2 linked regions of the Polyangium mundeleinium genome follow. The protein of the gene in region 1 interacts with the protein of each later gene in a pairwise test. Links are inferred from orthologs where the notes say so. Each region holds a gene or a part of one and is shown on either strand. Other genes may lie near its edges.

Region 1 (4,672 bases):
CTCCCTGCTGTTCATCGGGTTCTTTGTGTTTGGCCTGCTCAGCACGATCATAGGCGTCACGATACCCAATGTAAAACAGGAGTTTGGCATCACGAACGAAGCTTCCGGCATGGTGTTCGTCTGTTGGTCCTGCGGGGTCCTCGTCGGCGCCTATCTCGGCGGGAAGGCATTTTACGTTGCCTCGGCGAGGACGCTCCTCATCGTGACCTCTCTGTCCTCCATCGCTTGCCTCTTGCTGCTCTACGGAGAGAGGGAACTCCCGTTCTATCGGCTCTACATCTTCGCTCTGTCCTTGTCGGGGAGCGTGTTCTTCACCGCGGGGCATGCGACCGCCGCCAAAGCCAGTCGAGGCAACAAGGTATCGACCCTGAGCTTCATGGACTTCTCGTTCAGCATGGGGAGCTTGTCGACGCCTCTCTTGGTCAATCGATTCGCTCCTTCCGGCGCTCAGGCGATCGGCAACTGGCGGCTCGTCTTCCTGGTCGCGGCAGCCTTGCTGGTCGTCGTCCTGGTGCTGGCCGCACGCCGCCCCGAGGGGCCGCGACCGGATCCGACAAAGGCGGCTGCGCGCGTCGGGTCCGACTATCTCTCGGTGCTCCGCAGCCCAATCGCGTTGGCATTCATGATGGGATGCCTGTTCCTGCAAGCCACCGAATGGGGGCACTGCGTCTGGTTCGTCACGTATGCCCACGAGGCCATAGGCCTCTCTACGGAACAAGCCCGAGAGGCCTTCAGTCTCTTTCTGGTCGGAATGGCCTCGTCACGGCTTCTGATGAGCTGGCTCAGCTGGATCTTCCGATCCACGACCTTGATGGCGATCCTCGTCTCGATCGCCACCGTCGCAGCGGCATCCGTGGTGGACCACCAGAGCTACTCGGCCCTCTGTACCCTGAACTTCATGTTCGGCTTCGGTCTGGGAGCGCTCTTCCCGCTGATGCTGGGCTTGTCGATGGAGCTCGCCCCCACGAAGAGCTCGATGCTGTCAGGCATTGGTCTGATGGCAGGCACCCTGGGGGCCCAAGGCCTCTCCTATTCGATGGGGCTTTTTGCCGACCACGCCTCCCTTGCCGCGTCGTACCGCCATATCGTATGGGCGGTGGCCGCGCTCCTCCTTTGCATGCTGGCCTTCTTGTCGCTCCACATCCGGCGACGAGGCCCGAGCAAGGAGCCGGCAGACGGCACCGGAGAAAGCGCGGCACCGGCGATGCTGGATTCAGGCCGGCTTTCCGACGCGCGGGTCGCGTTCAGCTTCCATCCATTCAAAGAGGTGTTCGACGGCCTCGTCTCGCGCCTCCGGGCGCGGGGCTCGCGACGCTCCCTTCGCGATCACCTCCGGCGTGCATTGCTGGACATGGATCTGCGGAGAGAGTTCGTGACCCTGTTCGGGAAGACCCAACGCATCACGCGCGAAGAGGCCTTCAGGTTCCTGCATCACGTGCAGGACAAATACCCTCTCGTGAGGGAGCTCTATCCGAGCCCGGCGGAGATGTTGGCGGTGGCGGACCAGAATCCCGTCCCTCGCTGACCAGCCGCTTTCGACGGTCCACAAATGGCTCATTTCATGCCCGGAGGTCTACCATCGTGAACGCTGAAACTACACCCGAAAATGTCGAGGCCGCACCCGCGGAGCAGGAGCCCACACGCTCGTCGGAAAAAACCAGCATCCTGACCATCAACATCCTCGTCGCGGTGCTCGTGATCGGGGGAATGGCAGCCCAGAATCTTTTCTATACCGTCCAGCCGGACGAGCGGGCCGTGATCACGCGCTTCGGCGCGGTCATCGGCCAGGCGGGGCCCGGGCTTCACTTCAAACTCCCCTTCGGTATCGACGAGGTCCAGAAGGTCCCCACGGAGCGCGTCCTCAAGCAGAAGTTCGGGTTCCCCACCGAATCGAGCAAGGAGGGCGATCGCGCCCACGCCCCCATCGGGGATGACCGAGAGGAGCGCGAGATGCTCACGGGGGATCTCAACATGATCGATGTGTCCTGGGTGGTGCAGTACCAGATCCGTGACCCGGTCGAATATTTGTATCAATTGAAGGATCCCGAGCGCTCGTTACGGGACGTCTCCGAGGCGGTCATCCGCCGCCTCGTGGGGATGCACCCGGCCAGTGACGTGCTGACCACGGGCGGGGGGGAGATCTCCCTGCTGGCGCGTGACGAGATCCAGAAGGCGATGACCGACGATGCCTCCGGCATTCACGTCACGGCGGTGGAATTGCATGCCGTGGTCCCCCCGGAGCGGGTGCGCTCCTCCTTCAATGAGGTCAACCAGGCTCGCCAAGAGCGCGAGCAGATGATCAACGACGCCATCAAGCAGAAGAACCAGGCGATCCCGAAAGCCATCGGCGAGGCCAAACGTACCATCGCCGAGGCCGAGGCGTACGCCATCGAGCGCGTCAATCGTGCCAAAGGTGATGTCGCCCGGTTCCAGGCCATCCTCAAGGAGTACGAGCGAGCGCCGGAGGTGACCCGCAGACGCCTCTATCTGGAGGCCCTCCGGGAGGTCGCACCCAAGGCCGGCAAGATCATTGTCGTGCAGGATGGGGACAGCCACCCACAGTCGTTCCTCCACCTGAACGAGCAATCGGGAGACGCGCAGAAATGAATTTCAAAACCGCCGGCCTCTGCGTTCTTTTTGCCATCCTTTTGATCACCGTCTATTCCTCTGCCTTCGTCGTGAGCGAGACGGACCAGGCATTCATCCTCCAGTTCGGCGAGATCAAGGGCGAGGCGATTACCAAACCCGGTCTCCATTGGAAGCTGCCCTTCGTCCAGGAGGTCCGCCGCTTCGACGAGCGCCGGCTCGTCTGGGAGGGAGATGTCGAGCAGGTTCCGACCCGCGATCGCGAGTTCATCCTGGTCAATGCCAGCACCCGCTGGCGTATCGACGATCCACGGCTGTTTCTGGAAAGCGTGCACGACGAGCGCGGCGCGCAGCTCAGCTTCGATGACATCCTCCACGCTGCCGTGCGCGACAAGGTCTCCGGCGCCAGGCTGGAAGGGGTCATCGGCTCTCCGGGCCGAGAAGAGCTGGAGCGAGGGATCCTGGAAGCTGCCCAGGCTCAGATGTCCAGCTACGGAATCGAGCTTTTGGACGTCCGTATCAAGCGCGTCAACTACATCGCAAGCGTACGGGAGCAGGTGGAGAACCGCATGATCTCCGAGCGTCAAAGCATCGCGGAGAAATTCCGCTCCGAGGGCCGTGGCCGCAGCGAGGAGATCCTCGGTGAGATGCAGAAAGAGCTCCAGGACATCCGCTCGGAAGCTTCACGCAAGGCCGAAGAGATCCGCGGAGCCGCCGATGCCCAGGTGGCCCGCCTCTACGGTCGTGCCCATAGCAAGAACGCCGAGTTCTATAGCTTTCTCGAAACCCTGGAGACCTACCGCGATACGATGGGGGCCAACACAACCCTCATGCTCAGGGCAGACTCCGACTTCTACCGCTACCTCCAATCGATCGAAAAACGCTGACGAGAGCTCGCGGGCCATGGGTAGAGCCGTGGCCCAGCGGAGCGCGGGCCATCCCTTCGTCTTCGTGCCAGTCGACGCGCCCGAGCGCTTGCGCGCTTGCTCGTGCCTGGGGTAATACGCGGCGCCCCTCCCACGAGCGAGCTCATCCGTGAAGCGCACCGCCCTCCTCCTCGCGCTCGTCCTGTCCGTCGCCTCGGCCTCGAGTTGCCGAAGGCACGGGGCGGACGGGATCAACTTCGAGCACCAGCACGACCTCGCCTACAAGTCCTTCGTCGAGGACGCGCCCCCCGCCGAAGCGTCGCGCGTCGAGATCCACGAGGCACTCGAACAGCCGGACGCCTTCTTCTACGACCAATATGGCGCGACGCCGGAGAAGAGGTTCACGGCAGCGCCGGGGTATCCGAGCGAGGAGCGGCCTCATCGTGTCCTCGGCATGATCTCCCTGAAGGAGCGCGTCGACGTCTCGGGGTACGACAAAGAGGGGCTCAAGGCCGCGTTCAACAACGAGGCCCTGCGCGCGCGCCGGGAAAAACTCCTCGCCGCGGAGGCGGCGCGCCATGGCGCAAACGCTCTCTACCTGACGAGCAGCGTCACCGATCCCTTCGCTCGAATGCCCGAGCGGAGGCGGACCTATTACGCCGTCTCCCTCGCCCCCGACCCGCCCAAATACCCCGACGTCGAGACGCTCCTCGGGCGGCTTTCGCTGGCCAAGGACGGCTACCGCGAGGTCAAACGATTCACCGCGAAGCTCGAAGATCTCCGCGACCGGGCGCCCGAGACCATCCAGCTCAAGCGCGGGCATTGTTACATGATGGCGATCGCCTTCCACCCCGAACCCATCGAGCGGAAGTTCAGCGAGGTCACTTCGATCAATTTCACGTACAAGGTCCCCAATCCGGAGGTCTTCCCCGGCATACCGCACAACAACGCCGGCGCCGGCGGCTTCAGCCAGCGGCGCGACGGGGATCAGAGCAGGTTTTACTCGAAGCACTTCCTCGACGGGATCTGGTCACGCACGGGCGCCGGGGAGATCGCCTGCCCCGTCTATCGGACCCAGCCGGCAGAGCTCTCGTTCACGACGTTCGACGGCAGCGCGCTGAAAAACCCGCCCACATTCGAGCCCGGGCGGGGCACCGCGGACTTCGTGGTCTACGAGCACAAGCTCACCACCGAGAAGTTCAACGAGGCGGCCTGCATCC
Region 2 (4,758 bases), 650 kb from region 1 along the record:
CACGGACGCGGACGCTTACCCGATTCCGCCGCGCGTGGACGTCGTCGTCCTCGATCCGCCGCGGGCTGGCGCGGAGGGCGCGACGGCTGCGATCGCGGCCTCGCGCGTGCAACGTATCGTCTATGTCGCGTGTGATCCGGCCACGCTCGCGCGGGACCTCGGCGTGCTCTCGCGCGCGGGTTTTGCGCTCACGCACCTGGAGACGGTCGAGCTCTTCCCGCAGACGAGCCACGTCGAAACCGTGGCCCGCCTCGTGCGTCGCCGCGGGGCGCGTTGAGCGCTCGCGTGCGCTACGCTCTCGCCGGATGATCCACCACGTCGACGAACGGCTCCGGCAGGAGGCGCGCCGCTTCCGCCTCGTGTTCACGTGCGGCGACTGCGCGCAGTACGATCCGGAAGGCGATCGTTGCTCGCTCGGATATCCGCACGTCATGCACAAGGAGCCCGACCTCGACGCGCGTGACGAGGTCGTCTTCTGCAAGGCCTTCGAGCTCCGTTGACCAAGCCCTCGCACCCGCCTTCGTTGCGACGCCTCGCGGAGCGCACCATCCGCGACGAATCGCTCTTCGATCGCGGCGATCGCGTGCTCGTCGCCTGCTCGGGTGGCCCCGACTCGACGGCGCTCCTCCACGTGCTCGCGCTGCTCCGCCGCACGATCGGCCATGACGTGGTGGGGCACGGGATCGATCATGGATTGCGCCCCGAGGCGCGGGACGAACTCGCGCTCGCGGCCGAGCTTGCCGACAAGTTCGGTGTTCCTTTCGAGGTGACGCGGATCGACGTCGAGCCGGGGGGAAACCTCCAGGCGCGGGCGCGCGAGGCGCGTCATCGGGCGCTGCAGGACGCTGCGGCGCGGCACGGGGCCGCCGTGATCGCCACGGGCCACACGGCCGACGACAAGGCCGAGACGGTCCTCCTGCGCTTGCTCCGTGGCGCGGGCCCGCGTGGCCTCGCCGTGCTCGAACCACGCGCGCCTGCGCCCGTACCGCCGAGCGGCTCCGAAACGCCGCGCGACCTCGTGCGTCCGCTCGTCCGGGCGCGCCGGGCCGACGTCCTGCTTCACCTCGATCGTCACGCGATCGCGCACGCGCGCGACCCTTCCAACCTCGACCCTCGATTCACGCGTGTCCGGGTGCGCCGCGAGCTGATTCCCCTGCTGGAGGACTTATCACCACGGATCATCGACCATCTCTGTGCCCTCGCGGACATGCTGCACGACGTCCGTCCGGCGGAGGACCCGATGAGCGAACTCGGCCGGGCGCAACGCAGGACGATCGAGCGAGCCCAAAAGAAGGGCGTTCGGATTGTGAAGATACGTATGAAGGGGGGACGAGAGCTCGACGTGACCTTCCCAGCCGGGAAGATCGTCCTTAACGAAAAGAAATGATCGAGCCACGTCGGTACCGAATGGACGGCGCGGCTTGGCTTCCATTGGCGGCCATGCCACCGCGTGGCATGCTGGTGAAAAGAAGCGTTACATTTGGACGCAGTCTGCTTGTCCCGAGGAGATCGGGGCGGGCAACCCGAGGATCCTCGTGAAGCAATCGCACAAGACGCTCCTCCTTTGGGTCCTGCTGATCATGATGTTCCTCGTGATCTGGCAGTTCCTGAGCCCCGATCGCCCGCCCGCGACGCAGGTCTCGTTCAGCGAGTTCATGAGCCAGGTTCAGGCCGATCGCGAGAAGGACCCGCATGTCGACTCCGTCTCGATCAAGGATCGTGAATACACGTTCTGGGTAAAGGACCCGAAGAGCAACTCGAAGGTCAAAAAGGTCACGATCGGCCCGGACAACGCCGACGAGATCACGAAGACGCTGGTCGACAACAAGGTCGCCGTCACCTTCGAGAAGGAGGACGCGTCGCCGTTCTGGTCGGGCGCGCTCGTGACCATCCTGCCGATGGTCTTCCTCCTCGTCATGTTTTACCTGTTCATGCGGCAGCTCCAGGCGGGCGGCGGCAAGGCGATGAGCTTCGGCAAATCGCGCGCGCGGCTGCTCTCGGAGTCGCAGAACAAGGTGACGTTCGCGGACGTCGCCGGCATCGACGAGGCGAAGGACGAGCTCGAAGAGATCATCGCCTTCCTCAAGGATCCGAAGAAGTTCCAGAAGCTCGGCGGCCGCATCCCCAAGGGCGTGCTCATGATGGGCCCGCCCGGCACGGGCAAGACGCTGCTCGCGAAGGCCATCGCGGGTGAGGCGGGCGTGCCGTTCTTCTCGATCTCGGGCTCGGACTTCGTCGAGATGTTCGTGGGCGTCGGCGCGAGCCGCGTGCGTGACCTGTTCGAGCAGGGCAAGAAGCACGCGCCCTGCATCATCTTCATCGACGAGATCGACGCTGTCGGCCGTCACCGCGGCGCGGGCCTCGGCGGCGGGCACGACGAGCGCGAGCAGACGCTGAACCAGCTCCTCGTCGAGATGGACGGCTTCGAGTCGAACGAGGGCGTGATCATCATCGCCGCGACGAACCGCCCGGACGTCCTCGATCCCGCGATCCTGCGGCCCGGCCGCTTCGATCGGCGCATCGTGGTGAACCGCCCGGACGTGCGCGGCCGCGAGGGCATCCTCCGCGTGCACACGAAGAAGGTGCCGCTCGGTCCGGACGTCGACCTCGACATCATCTCCCGCGGTACGCCCGGATTCGTCGGGGCCGACCTCGAGAACCTCGTCAACGAAGCCGCGCTGCTCGCCGCGCGCCAGGACAAGGACCTCGTCTCGATGGTCGACTTCGAGATGGCCAAGGACAAGGTCCTCATGGGCACCGAGCGCCGCAGCATGGTCATCAGCGACGAGGAGAAAAAGACGACGGCGTGGCACGAGGCTGGCCACGCGCTCGTGGCGAAGCTGCTCGAGAAGAACGCCGACCCCGTGCACAAGGTGACGATCATCCCGCGCGGCCCGGCGCTCGGCATCACGCAGCAGCTCCCGAAGGAAGACCGCCTGAGCATGTCGCGCGACTTCGCGAAGGCGCGCCTCGCGGTGCTGATGGGCGGCCGCGTCGCCGAGGAGATCGTCTTCGGCCAGTTCACGACGGGCGCGGGCAACGACATCAAACAAGCGTCGAACCTCGCGCGCCGCATGGTGACCGAGTTCGGCATGAGCGACGTCATCGGCCCGATCTCGTACGCCGCGAACGAGGAGAGCGTCTTCCTCGGCCGCGACTTCACGAGCCAGTCGCGCAACTACTCGGAGACGGTCGCCAACCAGATCGACGACGAGGTCCGCAAGTTCGTGTTCGACGGCCACGCCGAGGCGCGCCGCCTGCTCGACGAGAACCGCGAGGCGCTCGACAAGCTGGCGAACGCGCTGCTCGAGCGCGAGACGCTCGACGCCGAGGAGGTCGACGCAATCGTGGCTGGGCGCGAGTTGCCCGAGCGGCAGAAGGTCGTCATCCCGACCTACGCCGACCGCGAGCGCGCCGCGAAGGAGAAGCGCCGCGCCGCCAGCATCTTCGGCGCGCCGAAGCCGGCTCCGAGCACGTGAAAGGTAGGGCGATCGCGCCGGCCCTCGTCGCCGCGGCGTTCGCCCTGCCCGTCCCCTCCCCTCTCTCCGAAGCACCCCTCCCTCCCCCACGCAGAAGCACCGCCGCCGTGATCGACGCGGCGGCGGCGCCTGCTCCATCGCTCGATCCACGCCCCGTGGATCCCGCAGCGGATGCACCTCCCGCGAAGAAACCGCTCGCGACGATCGTGCACGGTCACACGCAGGAGACCGTCGCGCTCACCGAGGACGAACCAACGATCGAGCGCTTCTCCACGTTCCTCGCGGACCACGGTTACGAGCAAGAGACGCGCATCGATCCACGGCTGCTCGATCTGCTTCGTACGATCGCGAAGAAACACGAGGGCACGCGGATCGAGATCGTGAGCGGCTACCGGAGCCCCAAGCGCAACGAGGTGATGCGCAAGAAGGGCCGGCACGTCGCATCGCACAGCCAGCACACGCTCGGCATGGCGATCGATTTCCGCGTCGAGGGGCTCACCGTCCCGAAGCTCGCGGCCGAGATCCTGCAGGCGAAGTGGCAAGGCGGACTCGGCACCTACGCGGGGAAACGCGACAGGTTCGTGCACGTCGACACGGGGCCGAAGCGGCGCTGGAGCGGGATCTAAGGCGCGCGCAGTACAGCCTGGAGATACGCGAAGTGCTGCATGTCGGGCTGGCCGCGGCTCGACGCCTGGAGGATGTTCCGCGCGCCCTCGCCGGTCAGGAAGAGGCCGTAGGAGGCCTCGATCGCGAGCGGATCCCACGCACGCAGGCCGAACGTCGCGTCGACCTGGTGGCCGAGGACGTGCGACTCGTTCGTGGCCGAGGCGCCGATCGGGATCAACGACGCGCTCGTCCAGCGCCCCTTCGGCTCGGCGAGGCCAACGAAGCGGTAGCCGAGGTTCACCGAGAACGTGTCGGTCGGGCGCGCCGCGATGTCAGCGCCAGCCTCGATCAAGTTCGACCACGCGTAGAGGCCCATGCGGCCGTGCATCGGACGCTCTTCGGGGAGGATCGGATCAAAACGCGTCTGCACGGCGAGCGTGTCCGTGCTGCCGTTGTCCCCCGAAGCGTACGCGCCCGCCGCGCCGAACGTGAGATGCCAGGGCAGCGCCGTCTCCCACGTGACGCGCCCGGCGCCCGCGAAGGCACGTAGATCGCGGTTCGCGCCGAAGCTCGAAATGCGGCCGAGCTCGTACGCGCCTTCGACGGCGTACCGAACGCCGCGGTAGTCCCCGGACAGGCGCGCGTCGATCACGTACGTATCGCTCGGCGTGAG

Evidence for each region. The genes of interacting proteins can lie anywhere in the genome.
Region 2: the proteins of hflK (region 1) and ftsH interact in binary tests that used the Escherichia coli proteins (3 or more experiments, as listed by UniProt). The link is inferred for Polyangium mundeleinium from one-to-one orthologs.

What each region holds. Positions count from the first base shown.
Region 1 is NZ_JAQNDO010000001.1:11,912,138-11,916,809, forward strand. The notes cover bases 682-3,594. They hold hflK (FtsH protease activity modulator HflK), read left to right. Parts: upstream 682-1,581; coding sequence 1,582-2,607; downstream 2,608-3,594. Other genes in these bases: POL67_RS47055 (MFS transporter), read left to right, coding at 682-1,525; hflC (protease modulator HflC), read left to right, coding at 2,604-3,473. In the rest of the region: more of POL67_RS47055, read left to right, coding at 1-681; POL67_RS47070 (hypothetical protein), read left to right, coding at 3,622-4,672.
Region 2 is NZ_JAQNDO010000001.1:11,266,672-11,271,429, forward strand. What follows is about bases 1,009-4,007. They hold ftsH (ATP-dependent zinc metalloprotease FtsH), read left to right. Parts: upstream 1,009-1,535; coding sequence 1,536-3,479; downstream 3,480-4,007. Other genes in these bases: tilS (tRNA lysidine(34) synthetase TilS), read left to right, coding at 1,009-1,387; POL67_RS44420 (YcbK family protein), read left to right, coding at 3,587-4,007. Also shown: POL67_RS44400 (class I SAM-dependent RNA methyltransferase), read left to right, coding at 1-277; POL67_RS44405 (hypothetical protein), read left to right, coding at 306-500; more of tilS, read left to right, coding at 497-1,008; more of POL67_RS44420, read left to right, coding at 4,008-4,105; POL67_RS44425 (alginate export family protein), read right to left, coding at 4,102-4,758. UniProt on the Escherichia coli protein: Acts as a processive, ATP-dependent zinc metallopeptidase for both cytoplasmic and membrane proteins. Plays a role in the quality control of integral membrane proteins.